Regions from separate parts of the Microbulbifer celer genome, predicted to be linked through region 2. Evidence: predicted binding sites of a transcription regulator. Region 2 holds the regulator's gene; the other holds the start of a gene.
What was found. Region 2 encodes FNR, which switches genes on or off when oxygen is low (the NO sensors DNR and NnrR bind a similar motif). Its sites were predicted from a motif close to TTGATNNNNATCAA; they were not measured.
Positions count from the first base shown of each region.

Region 1: the regulator FNR is predicted to act here: its motif matches at 6,697-6,710, upstream of LPW13_RS14100 (globin).

Region 1 covers NZ_CP087715.1:3,397,014-3,406,357, reverse strand. Annotated here, with positions in the region: gene LPW13_RS14130 (zinc-dependent metalloprotease) at 1-1,470, shown strand, start outside; gene LPW13_RS14125 (transglutaminase-like domain-containing protein) at 1,589-2,401, opposite strand; gene LPW13_RS14120 (DUF350 domain-containing protein) at 2,409-2,639, opposite strand; gene LPW13_RS14115 (SPFH domain-containing protein) at 2,768-3,664, shown strand; gene LPW13_RS14110 (hypothetical protein) at 3,674-4,078, shown strand; gene LPW13_RS14105 (DUF3413 domain-containing protein) at 4,149-6,017, opposite strand; gene LPW13_RS14100 (globin) at 6,198-6,596, opposite strand; gene LPW13_RS14095 (hypothetical protein) at 6,863-7,243, shown strand; gene LPW13_RS14090 (xanthine dehydrogenase family protein molybdopterin-binding subunit) at 7,313-9,344, opposite strand, start outside.
Region 2 covers NZ_CP087715.1:126,421-135,764, forward strand. Annotated here, with positions in the region: gene ettA (energy-dependent translational throttle protein EttA) at 1-51, opposite strand, end outside; gene LPW13_RS00440 (enoyl-CoA hydratase/isomerase family protein) at 412-1,518, shown strand; gene mmsB (3-hydroxyisobutyrate dehydrogenase) at 1,650-2,558, shown strand; gene hemN (oxygen-independent coproporphyrinogen III oxidase) at 2,661-4,067, shown strand; gene fnr (fumarate/nitrate reduction transcriptional regulator Fnr) at 4,145-4,870, shown strand; gene LPW13_RS00460 (HugZ family pyridoxamine 5'-phosphate oxidase) at 4,875-5,444, opposite strand; gene hutX (heme utilization cystosolic carrier protein HutX) at 5,460-5,972, opposite strand; gene LPW13_RS00470 (TonB-dependent hemoglobin/transferrin/lactoferrin family receptor) at 6,179-8,257, opposite strand; gene LPW13_RS00475 (energy transducer TonB) at 8,602-9,297, shown strand; gene LPW13_RS00480 (MotA/TolQ/ExbB proton channel family protein) at 9,333-9,344, shown strand, end outside.

The DNA of each region.
Region 1 (9,344 bases), 1.1 Mb from region 2:
TTTGAGGCGGCCGGTTTCAAAGACGCCTTTCAGGTGAAGTTGTTGCCGGAAGACGTGGACCCGCTGGATGTGCGCTACAACGTGATCAACTGGGTACACCGTTCCACCCGCGGTTGGTCCTACGGCTATTCTATTTCGGACCCGCGCACTGGCGAGATTTTAAAAGGCAATGTCACCCTAGGCTCTCTGCGGGTACGTCAGGATTTTCTGATCGCGCAAGGATTGTTACAGCCTTACGGCGAGCAAGATGCGGATACCGAGGATCTCAAGGCCATGGCTCTGGCGCGGATTCGCCAGCTCTCCGCTCATGAGGTGGGGCATACCCTGGGGCTCGCGCACAATTTTATTGCCAGCACAGAAAACCGCGCTTCGGTCATGGATTACCCGGCACCACTGGTCACATTGACTGACGGCAAGGCATCCATTCAAACCGCTTACACGACGGGTATCGGTGCCTGGGACGAAATCGCAATCCGCTATGGATACGGCATCACAGAGGATGGAAGCCGGTACCTGGCCAGTATTATTGAAGAGGCGGAGCACCGGGGATTGCGATTTATCTCCGACCCGGACTCTCGCGCGATCAATAATGCCCACAGCGAATCTCACCTGTGGGATAACGGCGCCAGACCACTGGAAGAGTTTGAGCGTATGGTGGCAATGCGCCGTCATGCACTGGAGAACTTCAGTGCCGCGGCAAACCGCCCGGATGTCCCGCGATCGTCACTGGATGAAACCCTGGTACCAGTCTATTACGGTCACCGTTACCAGGTGGAAGCTGTAGGCAAACTGATCGGGGGGCTGGATTACGATTATCAGTATAATAACGCGGATGCGAATAGCTTCCGCATGGTGTCCGTGGAAAAGCAACAACAGGCCATAGACGCACTGGTGACAACCCTTGAGCCAGAATTCCTCACCCTGCCGGAAGATGTGTTGAACCTTTTACCACCTAAATCATACGGTTACGCCCGCACCAGGGAGAGTGCTCCGGCTTATACCGGTGTCGCATTTGACGGGGTCGCGCTGGCCGAGGCTGCTGCGGGCCATACTTTTTCCATTCTGCTCGATCCGGCGCGTGCGGCGCGGTTACAGCAGCAGCATGCAAGGCGGGGAGATGGGCCCAGCTTTGGCGCTATGCTGTCCCGGTTGACGGAGCATGCCATATCCAGTGCTCGGTATGAGAATCTGGAGGCGGCGATTCACCAGCGCGTCAACCACGTGTATATCCATCAGCTGATGTTGCTCGCGAGCAATAAGAAGGCCCCGTCATCGGCACGTGGGCAGGCGAGTCTGGAACTGGCAAAAATCCAGCACGCTATTGGCCGCATGAAACTGTTTGGGGGAGATCCACAAGGCTATAACGCGCATTACTTTTATGAGGCACAACGTATAGCGCAATTTATGGCGGGAAATCTGGAAGTGAGCCCTGCAGATATCAAATCGATGCCGCCGGGTTCTCCCATTTAGTGACTTAAATTGAATACACCGGACTTAGTGCATTGGGTGTAGTGTTTTGATCCCTATTCGAACCCTTTAGTAAAAGGCCGGCCCGCAGCGCCGGCCTTTGGCGATAAACCCGGTACAATTAACCGCGAATAAACTGGGATTTCCGGACCCAGTGTTTGCCGCGATAGGTTCTTGTTGGAGCGGAAGTGGTTTTCGCCCAGAAGAAGTCCCGATTGAACTGGAACTCCACTTCGTAGCCCTCTGCCAGTGCGGCGAGCGGCATTGCCTGCCAGCTGGACTGCCGACGTTTGCTGGTGGCCTCCAGCAGATACTCTGTGTCGTTCACTACTGCGATCACCCACGCATGCCCCTCGCCCTTGTAGGTGCCCAGGGCGACTCGTGCATCGACACCGAGGTTGATCAACCAGTCTGCGAGTAGAATGGCATGATCCTCACAGTCGCCACGTTTCTGGTAGTAAGCCTGGCGGGAGGTCTGCCAGATGTCTGCTAGCCCGGAATACTGTAGATGGTCGTACTGGTATTCCTTGCGCGTGGCGAGAGTGTACAGGGGCACCCACAGGGCGTCGGTCTCGAAGGGTTGAAAGCCCACCAGATAGCTGTTGGCAAAGTGATGCAGACTGTCGAGACCGCGGGCAGAAGCGGTGGCTGTTTTAACACCCTGCCAGTCCCAGATCGAAATGTAGCTGCTGCGCTCCTCTGGCTGGGCGCCCACCGCCCGCTGCACCATGGATTCCGTCAGGGGTGAGCTGGTGCCGGAGATCACTACCGTTCCGCTTTGATTGTCCTCACGCCCCGCATCCTCGCTACTTTCGGCGGTGCGCATCTGCCGTTGAATCAGCAGCACCTCTTCTGGTGGTTGGCTTTGCTGCAGGATTTCCGGTAGTGAAATCAGCAGCAGGCTGAATAGCAGAAGTCCAAGTAACAGGCGCATCGTGTTCCTAGCCCTTGAGCCCGAAAGAAATAATCAGGGCAACAAAAACCAGAATAGTGGAGGCAAAGATGGACACCGCGATATTGCCTTTTTTCAACTCCTGCTCGATATCGACATGCTTCAGTAGTTTCTTGTCGATAATCAGCAATGCCACCATTGCAACGAAGATGGCGAGAACGGTATAGAGCAAGTTGATGCCCAGATTGAACAGGGTTGCAGTGAGAAATTCCGTTTGCACTTCAGGGGTCCAGTGTTGTTGAAAGACAGTCAATTAGATCATATTCCGAGCGATATTTCCCATTCGCTTGCGGCTGTCGGAGAGAGCCCTTAAGGTTCGCTCCTGATTCAAGCGAGAAGGGAAATCCGATGCTGTCTAAGTTGTCAAAGCTGTTCATTGTATCCGGTCTGATTCTGGGCCTGGTGGCCTGTGGCGATCGGGTGGAAGTGCCCCCGGCCCACGTGGGCAAAATCCTCACCAAGAATGGCTACAAGCCCAATACGGTACCACCGTCCAAATTCCGATTGGATCCGTGTATTTTCTATTGCGATAAACTGGTTACGCTCGCCACCGCGGACTTCGGTCATATGGAGAAATTCAAGCTGTTCATGCCCAAGGATCAGCTCAATATGAGCTTTGATATCCGCATGACCGGCTCCGTCAACGAAACCTACATCGATAATATTTTTGATCGGGTACCGCCGAGCCAGGACAATATCTCTGTGAACCAGGTGTACAGCACCTATGCACAGCCGGTGATCCGGGATGTGGTGCGCCGGGTGATCGCCAAGTACTCCATTAACGAAATCGCTTCCAGCCGTGAAATGTTGAGCCAGGAACTTTTTTCAGCAGTCACGACCTCCCTGGACGGAACCCCGATCAAGATCAAGCGTCTGGGCATTGCCGACGTACAGTTTCCCAAGGTCATCACCGAGGCCAAGGAGCGCGCCGCCGAGCGCCGCGAACTGATCGAACAGGAAAAGGCCCAGTTCGAGATCCAGAAAATCCAGATGGAGCGGGATCTTGAGCGGGAAAAAATGAACCGCGCGGTTGCCCGTGAAAAAGCCATGGGGCAGAAAGAAGTGAATGATCTATTGGCCAAATCAGTAACGGATAAGTATCTCGCCTACCGCACACTGGAAGTACTCGATCGTATGGCGGAATCCGAGAACAAGGTGTTTGTGCCGGTGGAAGCGCTGGGCACCATCGGGCTGCAGCAGGCAGTATTTACCGATCAGGTCAAACAGGTCGCACGCAAGCGCTGAGGGGAATCGATGGAATTCAATGCGCAGATTGCCAACTGGCTGATGACCGCCCTCGGCGGTCTCTCCAGTTGGATCGTGATAGCCGCCTGCGTGCTGCTGGCACTGAATATCTTCCTGCGGGTACGCTTCCTGCGCAGCCACGGGCAGGGGATGCACTGGCTGCTGGACCGTACCCTGGTCATCCGTTTTCTGTGTCTGCTGTTCTTTATCTGGGTGCTGATTGGCTTTAACAGTAATGGTCCCAGGCTGGTGCTGCAGCCGGATTACAGTGCGGAAGAAGAAGCGAGAGCGCGCGCGCTCCGCCACAAAGGCGAGCTGGATAACCTTGCGCCCGTACGCGAAAGCGCTGAAGAAACCAGCAAGAAGCTGGAACAGTTACGCGAGGCGCAAAAATCTGAAAGCACTGACGGTTAAGTCAGCGTCTAGCAGGCTGCTGAAAAACCAGTCAGGGCGGATTGCACCTGACTGGTCCTCCGCCGCGTTTTCACTTCTCCCCTTCAGACTGGTAAAACCGTGACATCTCTTGCAAAACTTCCTGGATAACATTGCCGGGAATGTGTCTGTTTTTCTCCGGCTCCAGAGTCCGGGTATCCAGGAGTTCCACGGTGCCGGAGGCGTGTTTCACCAGGTGGTATTCCGGCATCAACAGCGCGTAGTCCATATAACTGTGAGACATGTTCCAGCCCAGGCGCCCTTTATTGAACAACCCGTAGTCCGAGGAGAACGCTTTCGGTGATGTGGCCTCGCACCCCAGTGCATTGCGCACCAGCGCGGGAGCTACATCAAAATGCTGTGTGCGGTGATGGTAGGTGTGTGGCTGTTTGCCGGGCCAGTGGATTACCAGGGGCACATGTAACTGGTAGTCGCCGAAGTTACTGCCATGGCCCCAATAGTTTTTGCGATGTTCATTGAATTCTTCGCCATGATCTGAAGTCACCACCACGATGGTGTTTTCCAGCAGGTCGCGCTTTCGCAAATCATCAATCACCTGGCGGAGTTGATTGTCCACGTAGTGCCCTGCAGTGCGGTAGGCATTGAGAAAGGGTGTCGGATCAAAGTCGTTATCGAGTTCGAACCGGTTGACGTCCCAGTAGGGCTCAAACTTCGGGTAATCCTCCGGTACCTCATATCCGTGCGTGGTGTCGTAGAACAGGAAACCGAAGAAGGGGTTTTCTGCTTTTTGCTGCGCACGCTGTTCCATGTAATCGAGCCAGTCCCGGGTGATCCTGGCATCGCGCTGCCAGGGCTTTTTACCGGGGGTTTCCAGGCGCAGATTGTCGATGGAGGAAAATATATTGCGATCGAATGCGGGGCTGACCAGAGTCGCCGACGCCAGCACCTTGGTGTCATAACCCAGCGCTTGCATGCGCTCGATCATCACCGGCGGCTGACCGGCGGTACTGAACGCATCCCAGTAACTGGCAGGGATGCCGTAAAAGAGAGTGAAGAGACCAGGCTTTGTCGCATTGCCATTACTGAAATGCTGCGTAAAAACCTGAGAGGAAGAGCGCAGGTCCCACAGCGTGGGCATGGTCTGTTGCTCCAGAAGGTCCCAGCGCACCGAGTCCATTACGACTATCAAAAGGTTCATGGGGGGCTCGGGGGGCGAACACTGCATGGGTGCGGCAGGGTAGTTCAGCCGTCCGCGGCGGGCGCCTTCCAGCTTGACGCTGCCCTGGTTTCCCCGCGCTCGCTGCGGATCCACCAAGCCCCACTTTTTCATCAGACGCTTGCCGGTAGCGGCATGGTACAGAGGCAGATGACGCGTGACAGAAGTGATACGGGTATCGTAATTGGCATCCGCCCAGGCGTGCCAGCCGTGCGCACAGAGTTGGCTGGCAAACATACCGGCAAAGGCGAGCCGGGCCCAGCGCGCACGGGGGCGATAATGTTTCAGCAGTGCCGCTAACCCGACCTCCAGTAACAGTATGATCAGCCCGGCACCAATAGCGACTGCCTGCGTGGTGGGGGACAGGGTAAATGCCTGTCCACCCGCACCCAGTGCCAGCTCGAGCACAAAACTGGAGAGGTGAAAGCGGTACAGGGAATAGACCACGGTATCTACGGCGAGGATACTGATTCCCGCTGTCGCGACAGTAACGGCCAGCACCCGGGTCAGTGGAAACGGCAGCAACAGTGATAACAGCAGTAGCGGCAGCCCTGCCAGCCAGGCGATGATAGTGAACTGTCCGGGATACAGTACGCTGACGTAAGTGGCAGTGACGATATCGGCGATGTCGATCCACTGTATATAAAGCAGTCCCAGCAGCAGCGCAAACAGTCCGTTGGCAAAAGTGAACCAGATAACCCAATTGAAGGCATCGCGTCTGCTGGCAACTGTTGATCTGGGCATGTCGTTACTCCTTGCCGGTCTGTGCTGTCTGTCTACTGGTGTGTCCGTGTGCCTGTCGGGTCCTTTTATCGTGTTGGTTATGGTGGCGATGGGCGCACTAAAGTGGTGCGGATGATATCAGAGAATTCTGACTTGAGAGGGGCTGGCAGTGCTGAAAATCGGGTTTGTGTGACCAGTTGTTCAGTATGCGCGCCGGATACAATCGATTCCGGGACCGATGGCCCGTTGCCAGGCTTGTGAAACGGAGTCATCAAATTCCGGGTCGTGCTGGCGCAGGGTGGTCAGCAGTGCCGATAGCCAAAGGTCGTACCATTCGGGGCGAATGTTGTAGCCACTGCGGGAGTGGCTTTCTCCCAGGGCTTTCAGCTTGGTGTCCGACATGCCGCGGGCATGTAGCACCAGTTGCATGATGCCATTGCGCAGTAGGTGTCGCTGGGCTGACATATCCGTATTGCGAAACAGCGCGCGAATTTCCTCCGAGCTCCCCATAAAGTGATCGTAGAAGTCGATGAAAAACTGTTCACTATTGCAGCAACGGCCATAGCTCTGGAATACGACATCGCTGTCGACACGGTTCATTTTGCTCTCCCTGAATGCGGTTTTTCATTCAAAATTGTTCTTATCCTGCCCGTGGATAGACGCATGGCTGCGAATGCTAGCGTTCTTGGGAAGTTATAAATTGATTTAAATCAATTTTGGGGTCATAGGGCTAAATCGGGGAGCAAAAGGAGTAAATCATGGGTGGAGCCACAGTCGGGCGGCGGTGTTATTTATGGGCTATTTGCATTGGGAACCGGACATCGGGGGCATAGACTACCTTGCACATCGAGAAGAGGAGATATCCCATGCGTTACTTGATTCCTGTAGTTTTGTTTTGTACGTTCGCCGGTTTTGCTCAAGCACAGCAACCAACGGATCAGCTGCCTGCGGGTAGTTCCGAAATCCAGGTTCTTGGTAAAACCTACTGGAAAAGCGGCGATAACTTTTATCGCTTCAATGAAAATACTGGCATGTTCTATCAGGTTCCTCAGCCCACTGTGCAGGCCCATCGTGATCAGTCCGCGCACATGTATCAGCGTAACCAGACACTGCCTGCGACAGGTCTGACTGGTGACCAGATCGAAGGTTGTCGTAATGCGGCAGCGGACAAATCCAATGCTGTGCCCAACCGTGGTAGCGAGGTGTACATTAACGAGTACAACCGCTGTGTGACCGATCTGCAGTAGTACCTGTACTTCGGTAAGAGAAAAGGTTTGCCGGCTCTGCCGGCAAACCTTTTTTTGTTCGGGGCTCAGTCATTGCTCCGGTGTTGGCGATTCGCCTTGCAGCGCCCGTAGAAGGTCGTCTGCCCGAATTGGCAACGTCCGCATCCGCACACCCACCGCCGCAAAGATCGCATTCCCAATCGCCGGTCCGACCACGGTAGTGGCGGGCTCGCCAAGCCCCACGGGAGTCTCGGTGCTCTCGACAAACTCCATTTCGATTTCCGGCACATCGCGCATACGCAGCGGGGTGTAGGTATTGAGGTTGGTATCCACCACTTGGCCATTTTCAAAGCGGGTGCCCTCGTGCAGGGCGAGGCTTATGCCCCAGAGAGCGGCGCCTTCCACCTGGGCACGGGCGCCGTCCGGGTGGACGACGGTACCGGCGTCGGTGACCAGAGTGATTTTTTCTACGGTGGGGCGGCCGGTTGTGCGGTCGACGCGTACGCGGGCCACACAGGCGGTCCAGGTGGGCATATTGCGTTCCTGGCCGTAGGTGGTAGCGACGCCCAGGCCGGTGTCTGCGGGCATTTCGCTGCTCCAGTCGGAGATTTCCCGCACGCGGCGCAGTACGTTGGCCTGGCGGGAGGCGCCGCCGACGGCGTTGGGGGCGGAGCCGGCGTTCTTGCCTTCGGCTTTGAGCTTTTCCAGCCGGAACTCTATGGGGTCCTGGCCCACTTTGTGGGCGGCTTCGTCCATAAAGGATTCCAGTGCCCAGTTGACCCAGCCGGAGCCCACGGAACGCAGCCAGCCGGGGCGGAAGGTCTCGTTGGCGAGGTCGTTGGAGATGGCGCGCAGGCGGTTGCCGCCAACGGTATACCAGTGCAGGGCGCCCTGGATGGCGAAGGGGTCGTACTTGCCACCGGAGATACCCTCGGCAAGGAAGTCGGGCACCATCACCTGGGTGGGCCAGCCGGCGGTGGCGTGGTGTTCCATACCGGTGACGTTGTTGTCGCCGTCGAAGGCCATGCGCATGCGCTGTACGGAGGGGGAGCGCAGGGAGTCGAAGCGGATATCGTCTTCGCGGGTGAGCACGAGTTTTACCGGTCTGCCCAGGGCTTTGGCAGCGAGGGCGGCGGGTACGGCGTAGTCGCCGTTGAGCCGGCGTCCGAAGCCGCCGCCGAGCATATAGGTTTTCATCACCACTTTTTCCTGGGGTACACCCAGGGCCTTGGCCAGGGTTGGCAGTATCAGGGACTGCCACTGGTTGCCGGTGTGGATTTCCCAGATGCCATCCTTTTCCCGGGCCAGGGCGTTGACCGGTTCCATCTGGAAGTGCAGGGCGCTGTGGGTGATGTATTCGGCATCCAGTGCGGAATCCGCTTCGGCGAAGGCTTTTTCCACATCGCCGTCGTTTACCACCACTACGCCGGCGTCGCGGCTTTCGATCAGTTCGCGTCCGCGCTCGAGGATCGCCGCTTCATCGATATCGGCGGTTTCGCCCGGCGCCCAGTCCACTTTGATTTTCTGTGCGGCCATGTTGGCGGCGTGGAAGCTGTCGGCAATGGCGACGGCCCAGCCCGGCACTGTTTCGGAGGGGTCTTCGAGAATGAGGGTTTTCTGGTAGCCGGGAATTTCCCGGGCGGCACTGTCGTCAAGTTTTTTTACACTGGCACCGTAGCGGGTGGGGGGAACCAGAGGGCGGCCATAGACCATGCCTTCCACTTTTGCGTCCAGTCCGTAGAGGGCCTTCCCATCGGTTTTGTCGGGAATATCCAGGGCCTGGGCGGGACCGCCGATCAGGCGCCGCTGGGAGGCGGGCTTGATCGGCATTTTCTTCAGCTCGTCTTCGCTGAAGCTGCGGCTGATGTTGCCGCTGCGCACCAGCTCTGCGTAGCTGATGGACTGGTCGCCGGCGATCACGCGGCCGCTACGGGCCCGGCACTGGTCCGGGGATACGCCCATTTGACGGGCGCCTTCCTCAATCAGGGCGATGCGGCCGGCGGCGCCCGCCTGGCTCAGGGGCAGATAGCTCTGCCACACGGACCAGCTGCCGCCGGTCACCATCATGCCCCATTTGGGATCGCTGTCGACGTAGTTGAGGGTGACCTGTTCCCAGTCCGCT
Region 2 (9,344 bases):
GGGCGGAACAACCTTGCCCACGCGGTTCATTGTGTATACGTATTCAGCCATTAGAGCATCATTCCAGTCGGTCAGAATTTGCGCGCAAGTTAGCAGGTTGGTAGGAAAGTTCAACCTACGGTTGGAGGATAGTTCCACGGTAGTTTTCGGGACGGTTTAGTGGTGGCGCTGCTACCGGTAAACCCCATGCGAGACACGAGCTAGGCGCCCCCCCTCAACCCATCCATGGGGGCTCTTCTAAAACGTCCATGTTTTAGAAGGTCTCGCATGGGGTTTCCCGGTATCAGCGCCTTCGCTTTGGATTCTGTAGTTTGTACTTACTTTCGCGATGCCGAGTACGAAGCTCCGGGTAATGCCAGTGCGCGCCCATCTATGTTTAACTTTGCCCAAACAGAACTAGCGGGAACCAGTATGACCCAGGAATCACCTCTCATCGTCGAACGTCAGGGCCCCATCGGCAAGTTGACGCTCAATCTGCCCAAAGCCCACAACGCCCTCAACCTCGAGATGATCGACTTGATGGCCGTCCAGCTGGATGAATGGGAAGCAGATGACAGTGTCGCCTGTATCTGGATTGAAGGCGCCGGGGAAAAAGCCCTGTGTGCGGGTGGCGATGTGGTGGCGCTGCACAAAGCCTCCGGTAGCTACGGGGAACAGGGGGCCGGTCAGTTTGTGGAAGACTTCTTCACCCGGGAATACCGTCTCGACTACCGGATTCACACCTATCCCAAACCCATCGTGGTGTGGGGCAACGGTATCGTCATGGGCGGCGGTATCGGCATCATGAGTGGTGCCAGCCACCGTATCGTCACCGAAACCACACGCATGGCCATGCCGGAGATCACCATCGGCCTGTTCCCCGATGTGGGCGGCAGCTGGTTTTTGAACCGTATGCCCGGCCGTACCGGCCTGTTCCTCGGCCTCACCGGGGCCCAGTTCAACGGCACCGATGCGCTCTACTGCGGGATGGCCGACCGTCTGCTGCCGAGCGACCAGAAAGAAGCATTGCTCGCGGATCTGGCGGCCACCGAATTTACTTCGGACCCCGAGCAGCGCCATATTCTGGTGAGTAAAGCCGTGCAGAGCCTGGAAATGTCCGCCGGAGAGCCGCCGGCCCCGAACCTGCGCACCCACTACGACGCGATTCAGGCGCTGACCGATGGCGCCACCTTGCCGGATGTCTACCACACCATTGCCAGCTACGATGGCGACGATAAATGGCTGCAACGCGCTTCTGCCACCATGAAAGCGGGCTGCCCGCTGACGGCGTGGATTGTATGGGAGCAGCTGCGCCGCGCCCGTCATATGTCCCTGGCGGATGTGTTGCGTATGGAGCTGGCATTGGCGGTGAACATGTGTAGCAACGGCCAGGTAAAAGAAGGGGTGCGAGCACTGTTGATCGACAAGGACAAAAATCCGCAGTGGCAGCCGGCGCGATTGGAAGATGTTAAAACGGAGCTGGTGGAGGCCTGCTTCAGGGCGCCGTGGGCTGAAAGTCCGCTGTCGGACCTTAACTGAGTCGGTGGATGCGCTGCGCTTATCCCCCTACGGTGGTCACGCAATTTTGTGGGGTGGGTAAGCTTGCGCATGCACCAACCAAGATCCACCATCCAACCCTGGAAAAATAATAAATACATGGAGTTAAACCAATGAACCCGATCAAAAACATCGCCTTTATCGGCCTCGGCAATATGGGTGGGCCGATGGCGGCCAATCTGGTGCAGAAAGGATTTTCGGTCACCGCGTTTGATCTGTCACAACCGAGCCTGGATCAGGCAGCGTCCAATGGCTGTGAAAAAGCGGCGAGTGCCGGGAGTGCGGTGCAAGGCGCGGACGCGGTAGTGTCCATGTTGCCCAGCGGCGAAGCGGTACGTGGATTGTACCTGGGCGAGGGCGGTTTGTTGCAGGTCATGGATCCGCACACCCTGTTAATCGATTGCTCCACGATTGCTGCGGACGACGCCCGACAGGTCATTGCCGCCGCCACCGATCGCGGTATCCACGCGCTGGATGCGCCGGTATCCGGCGGTACCGCGGCGGCAGCGGCGGGGACCCTGTCATTTATGTGTGGCGGTGAGGACAGTGCGGTGGATCGTGCGCGGCCGGTGCTCGCGGCCATGGGGGCGAATATCTTTCACGCCGGCGCGGCAGGTAGTGGCCAGGTGGCCAAGATCTGCAACAACATGTTGTTGGCGATTCATATGATCGGCACCGCCGAGGCGCTGCAGCTCGGGGTGGATAATGGCTTGGATCCGGGTGTGCTCTCCGAGATCATGCGCGCGAGTTCCGGCGGCAACTGGTCACTGGAAAAGTACAACCCCTACCCCGGAGTGATGGAAGATGTCCCCGCCGCGCGGGATTATGCCGGGGGATTTTCCGTGGCATTGATGTTGAAAGATCTCGGACTTGCGATGGATACGGCAGCAGGCAGCGCCTCTTCGACGCCGTTTGGTGCGCTGGCGAAAAACCTCTATCAGCTCCACGGCGGCGATCCCGATATACGCGCACTGGACTTCTCCAGCATCCAGAACCTGTTCCGGCGTCCCGTGGGCAACTGAGGCCGAAGCTGCGTCAGTTGACCTGGATCAATTGGCGCTAACCCCGGGCAGTGTACTGTCTCGTCATTCGAAAGTGGCGAGACAAAGAACGAGGGCACAATCATGGGGCTCAATCAGGAAGTCGGTGATGCCGGCGCGGCGCAAAGTATAAATGCATCGCTCTCTCCCGAACTGTTGGGCCGTTATGCGGGCCCCTGTCCGCGCTACACTTCTTACCCCACCGCAGATCGATTTACCGCATTAGCGGGCGCGGAGCCCTGGTCCTCACTGCAACAGGTGGATTCACTTTCCTTATATGTACACATCCCGTTTTGCCGTTCGCTGTGTTATTTCTGTGCTTGCAATAAGGTCATCACCCGCCAGTATGGTCTGGCTTCCAGCTACTTGAGTAATCTGCTGCAGGAAGCGCAGTGGTATCGGGACCGAGTGGCCGCGGTGCCGGTAGTGCAATTGCATCTCGGCGGCGGCACGCCCACCTTCTTCAGCGATTCGGATCTGGAACGTTTGCTTGCGGGGCTTGGCGAGATCTTTGATCTGCGCGCGGGCAGCGACGTGGAATACAGTATCGAGGCAGACCCGCGCACCCTGGAGTTGGAAACTCTGGGTACACTGCAGCGCCTCGGGTTCAACCGGCTCAGCATGGGGATTCAGGATTTCAATCCGGCAGTGCAGCAGGCCATCAACCGTATCTGCAACCCGGAACAGGTGCGGACGCTCACTGAGCGGGCCCGCGAGCGCGGGTTTGAATCTATCTCCTACGATCTGATCTACGGGCTGCCGGGGCAGAATGTGGACAGTCTCGAGCGGACTATCGATACCGTGCTGGCGCTGGCACCGGACCGGATCGCGCTGTATCACTACGCCCATCTGCCAGACCGCTTCAAGGCTCAGCGCCTGATCAGCTGCGACCTGATCCCGTCGCCGATGGAGAAGATCGCCATGCAGTTGACTGCGGCGAGGCGGCTGACCGATGCCGGCTACCAGTTTCTCGGCATGGATCATTTCGCGCGCCCGGAGGATGGCCTGGCGGTAGCGGCGCGGGAGGGGCGCCTCGCACGTAATTTCCAGGGATATACCCTGATGCCCGCTGACGCACTGGTGGGGCTGGGTGCTTCGGCGATCAGTTACAGCCGCGATGGCTACTGGCAGAACGCGCACCGCCTGAAGGAATACGCCGCGGCGATCTCGGCGCGGGGCCAGGCAATCCATCGCGGCTGGCAGCTGTCCGCGGACGACCGGCTGCGCCGGTGGTTGATCATGGAGCTGATGTGCCACCTGCGCGTGAGCAAGGGCGAGCTCTCACAACGCACCGCGGTGCCATTCACACAGTACTTCCGTGCGGATCTTGCCCGGCTGCAACCGTTGATTGCCGATGGCCTGGTGGAAGAGACCCAGACTGACTTTGTCGTCACCGAGCGCGGGCGCTGGTTCCTGCGCAATATCGCCGCGTCCTTTGACACCCATCTGCATGGTGCGTGCTCGGACGCCCGCTACTCGCGGGTGCTATAAGCGCCGGTTGCAGATACAATTCTGAACACACCAATAGAACAACCACCAGTAGAACATTGACCCCGCGTGATTTGACTATGAAAAACCCGTCTCCAGCGGTTAGTTGCGGCAGTTGTTCGGTCCGGAAACTCTGCTTGCCCACCGGGTTGGCAGATGAAGAGGTCGAGCAGCTCGAACAGATCACCCGCAACAAGAAAACCTTGAAAACGGGGGACCTGCTGTTCCGCGCCGGAGATCCATTTTCCTGCCTGTATGCCATCCGTTCCGGCAGCTTCAAGTCTGCGGTGATTGGTGCCGATGGGGATTCCCAGATCACGCACTTTGCCTTGCCGGGAGAGCTGTTGGGCCTGGATGGTTACAGTGGCAGTGAGCACCCGAGCTACGCGGAAGCACTGGAAGACAGTAGCGTGTGCATATTGCCATTCACCCAGCTGGAAGGGTTGGCGCAGAAGGTGCCAGCGCTGCAGAAGCAGATCTACACCATCTTTTCAGAAGAGCTCAAGCAGGAAAATGATGTACTGCTGCTACTGGGCAAGCGTTCCGCGGAGATGCGCCTGGCGGCACTGTTGCTGAATATCTCCAGCCGCTATGCGCGCCGGGGGTATTCCGCCTGTGAGTTTGTTCTCTCCATGGCACGCATGGATATCGCCAACTATCTTGGACTGACCGCCGAGACCGTCAGCCGCCTGTTCTCCCGTTTCCAGAAACAGGGACTGATCGATGTACGGGGGCGTGCGGTTGCCATTATTGATCTGGTGGCGCTCAGCGAGCTCGCCGGTACCCACTGCAGCTACGAAAGTTAAAAAGTTAGCCAGTCTGAAGCTTTTCTTCTGAGCTGCCTTGTGGCGCTTTTTCTCTGTGGCCATCTTTCAGGTGCAGCGCCACCTGCTTTTCCAGCCCTTCCAGCGCGTAAGCCTGGCCGAAGCCTTTGACGTAGCGACCGCCGCTGGGCTTCAGCTCAAACAGGTGAAAATCCTCCAGGTCTTTGAGGTGATCTATCACAGGGCCAAATTTTTCCCGCAGCTGTTCGATACGCTGTTGCCACAAGGGCTGTTCGCGATCAATTATCGCCGCATCCACATTGAAAGTAACCCGCAGTCGGGCAAACGCCTGCTTGGTATCCGCCTCATCTGCATTGAATATCACCGACGCCTTGTTGTTGGCCTTCAAGTTGGCGGCGTGCTCGGAGAGATCGGAAATAAACAGGTAAAAATTACCATCCGCGGCGAGAAATGGCGCGGTGCTGGCGTGGGGGTGGTTGTCGGCTGTAAGACTCGCCAGATTCAGCAGCTTGCGGGTGGCAATAAAATCGCGCACCTCGGCGACAAGATCTGCGCCGTCATTGGTTTTGGATGTGGACTTGTTTTGTTCACTCATGGGTTTATCCCCAGGTTAAGAATTGTCTGCAGTTGTTACTGCCAACTGCTGTTTTAGTTGTTGGAAGCGTTTGACCTGTTCCGGGATCAATTTGCGCTCGGCATCCCGCCCGAGGAAGACTTTGAATACGCAGTTTCCACTGGGTGCCAGAAATACCATGGAGTGGCTTTCAGCCCCCCGGTGGGGTTTGCTCACCAACGCCACTTCCACCAGGCCGTCTACCAGCAGGTGGCCATGGAAGGGGTTTTTGTGATGCATAAAGTTGTAGTAACCTCGGGCAATACTGCCTTTCGGAAATTCACCTTTGAATTCAAATACCGAGCCCTCGCTCTGCACGATGACCGTAACTTTGCCCCAGGTAGGCAGCTCTTCGATCAGTTGCCACACCGCGTTGTTGTCAGCGAGGGTGGCCATTTCCGCCGGCAGGTTGGCAATGATTTCCCGCACACTGGTGTCGAGCACCTTCGCCATCTGTTCCAGGGTGTAGCCGGATTCACTGGCGAGTAGTTGCTGTACTTTTGCTTGCATAACATTTCCTGAGCAATTCTTTTGGGCACTGGAAGAGAGTTGGTGTTTAGAAAAGCCCATTGTGAAGGGGCCGCTACCGGGTGCAGCTTTGTGAGACCTTCAAAAACATGGATGTTTTTGCAGAGCCCCCAAGGATGGGTTTACGGCGTGTCTCACAAAGCTGCACCCGGTAGCGGTACCGCCACAAAACTATTTAAAATCCAGTGTCAGAAACGGTAGCTCGCAGACAGTTTAATGTTGCGGCCGGGCATATACAGTTCCTGGAAGGCCACGCGATATTCCTCATCGGTCAGGTTGTCCAGGGCCAGACCCAGCTTGAGGCCGTTCAGGTTGCCGGTAGCCGGTTCCCAGGTCACGTAGGCATCTGCCAGGGTGTAACTGTCGAATGTGCGGGTTTCTTCCGACGGTAATTCGTCCTGGGCGGAAACCACCGAAGTGCGCAGGCCGGTTTTAACGTCGCGCTGCAGGAAGTAGTAACCCAGGTCCAATACCCATTTGTCTGCAGGAATATTACTCAGATAGCTCCCGTCACTCAGGTCCTTACCCTCGGTCTGGCCGTAGCTCAGGCCCAGCGCCAGATCGTTGACCCGATAATTGGCTCCTAACTCGAATCCCTTGAGTTCCGCCTCGTCCACATTCTGGTAAGTCGTGTTCATGGGGAAAAAGAAATTCGGGTGCGGATTTACTACCAGCTGCTCGATAAAGTTGTCCACCTTATTGCGGAATACGGTGGCACTGGCGGTCAGCTGATCGCTCTCGGTGACTAGGCCGCTGAAAGAAAAGTCCGCGCGAAGTTCGGAGTTCTGCGCTTCTTCCGCTGCCAGATCCGGGTTGGGAACAAATGTGTTGCAGACGCCCGGGAAATAACAGAAATGTGTACCCTGAGTGTACATCTCGTCAGTACCCGGCGCGCGGAAGGCACGCGCGTAGCTGGCGGTGAGGGTCATCCACTCGGCGGCTTTGACTGACGCGGCGAAGGATGGGGAAACCGCGCTATCGTCGCGGGCGGAATCCGTCAGTTGGTCGCTTTCCGCCTCGAAGCGGTCGTAGCGCACGCCGGGGGTCAGGGTCAGTACATCGGCAAACGTGAAATCCGCCTGCGCGTAGAGACCCAGTACATCGGTATCGGCGTTCATGTCAGCGGGGCGATTGTCGCCATCGCGCACGGTGGTCACGTCGTCCTGATACCAATCGAGGCCATACACCCATTGGGCGCCCAGGCCCTCGGTGGCATTGGTAACGGCAATGCCGGTGGTGTTGATCTCAGTACTGTCATTTTGACCGTCGACTCCCATGGTGGGGCGGAATTCGTCGAACTGGGTCTCGTTGCGGTACAGGGTTATCTTGGTGGTGTGGCTGGCGGCACCGCTGGTGTACTTGCTTTTACCGGCTTGTATCAGATAGTTCGCGGTCACATTCTGGTCGGTGATATCGCGCTCCACCAGCGGTGAACTGCTACCTACATTCGTGTTGGGGTTGGAGGGAACGCCTTCCTCGCGGTTGCTGTGACGCAGGGCAATATCGAAACGCTGGTTGTCGCTGATCTGGAAGCCGCCGCGAGCGAGCAGTGCGGTGTTTTCACTGGCGCTGTTTTCCAGTGTTTCGCCGCCGCCGATTTCAACATGGTCGTTTTCTGAAACAGAGCCGTTTACCAGGTAATCGAAGTCGCCAGACTTGCCATAGACAGCTGCGGTGGTCTCGGTGGAGTCACCATTGGTGCCCAGTTCTTCTTTCAGGTAACCGCCGACGGCCTGGCCGTTTTTCAGCAGATCGCCGGCATTTTTGGTAGTCAGAGCCACCACGCCGCCAATGGCGCCGGAACCCCACAGGCTGGACGCCGGGCCTTTCTTCACTTCTACCTGCTTGAGCAGTTCCGGGTCCAGTTGATAGGTACCGCGGTGGCCGGAATTGAAGTTCTGGCGCGCACCGTCGATGGTCTGCAGCACGCGTACACCGGACAGGCCGCGAATGTTCGGGGCCTGGTTCGAGTAGCGGGGCCCGCCTACCACTTCGATATTCGGTTCATATTTCAGCGCCTGGGCAATGGATTCCGGCTGTTGCTCTTCCAGCTGCACGCGCTCAACGACAACGGTGCTTTCATCCTTTTCTTTCGCAGCTGGGTTGCGGTCTGCGGCGACCAGTACTTCGCCAAACTGGATAACCGGTTGATCGTCGCTATTGCTGTCCTGTGCCAGGGCGCCTGAGGCGCCCAGTGCCAGTACGGCTGCTGCCAGCGGATTGAGTGTCAGTGTATTACCTGCGCGTGCTGCCTTGAATTGGCCCATGTCGGTGCCCCCTTTTTGATGATTCCTGTCGATGCGGTGCGCCCGGCGCCAGTCATGTTCGTTTTATGCACTGGCGGCCTGGTACGTCTGTGCCGAATGATAGTGCTGGATATCGATATTGTAAATACGAACTATTATCGTTTGATATTGTATCTGCAGGTTGCTAACCTTCGTTGCGCACTCTGGCAGTTGGGGCTGGGGTGCTTGTAGCGGGCCTTATGGCAGGGGATGCATAAAGCAAGGCGAGCAGGTAATCACCACCGAACAGACGTACACAGGCTGATTCCCAGAGAGACTGATACAAAGAGAGAGTGGCTACTTTCGTGAAAGCCCGGTTGTCCATCATGTTGTTCATCTCGCTGGCCCTGCATGGCTGGTTGTTGTGGGCTGCGCCTGCGCCGGAAATGAAGGCGCCCGGCGGTGCCGTGGCACTGAAGCTGGGGCAACTACGCCTGGCGGCATCGCACATGGCCGCCGTGGCACCGACGGAAAGCGCGTTGGCGGAGCCAGCTTCCCACGCTGTACCAGAAAAACAGCAGCCGTCAGAAAAACCGAAAGCGCACAAGCCGCGCCAGAACGTGGTGAAAAACCAGAAAACAGCGCAAAAACAGCCGCGTAAAGAACAGCCCCCGAAGTCCACTAGGCCCGTACCGCCGGCGAGCGAGTCTGTGCCGGAAGCAGACGTCGATCCGCCGTCGGATTCGCAGTCGTCCCCGGCTGCGAGTGCACGGCAGAACACGCAGCTGAGTGTGAGCGACGAGCCCGTGCTGGTAGAGCGCCCGGCGTTTGCCAGCCCGCCCGCCGCACCGGCGTATCCGGAGCTGGCGCGACAGCGTCGACAGCAGGGCACGGTGGTGGTGGAAGTTCAGCTGGACCGCAATGGTGCGCAGGTGATGCGCAGCCTGTTGCAATCTTCCGGGATCGACAGCCTGGATGAGGCGGCGTTGACGGCGGTAAAGAACTGGGAGTTTCTGCCTTATCGGGAAAACGGTCGCACGCGCTTGTCGCGGGTGCGCCTGCCGATCCGGTTTTCCCTGTGACCACTTGCCAGTAGATAGAGTTGGAAAAGCAAATTATGTTCGAACAT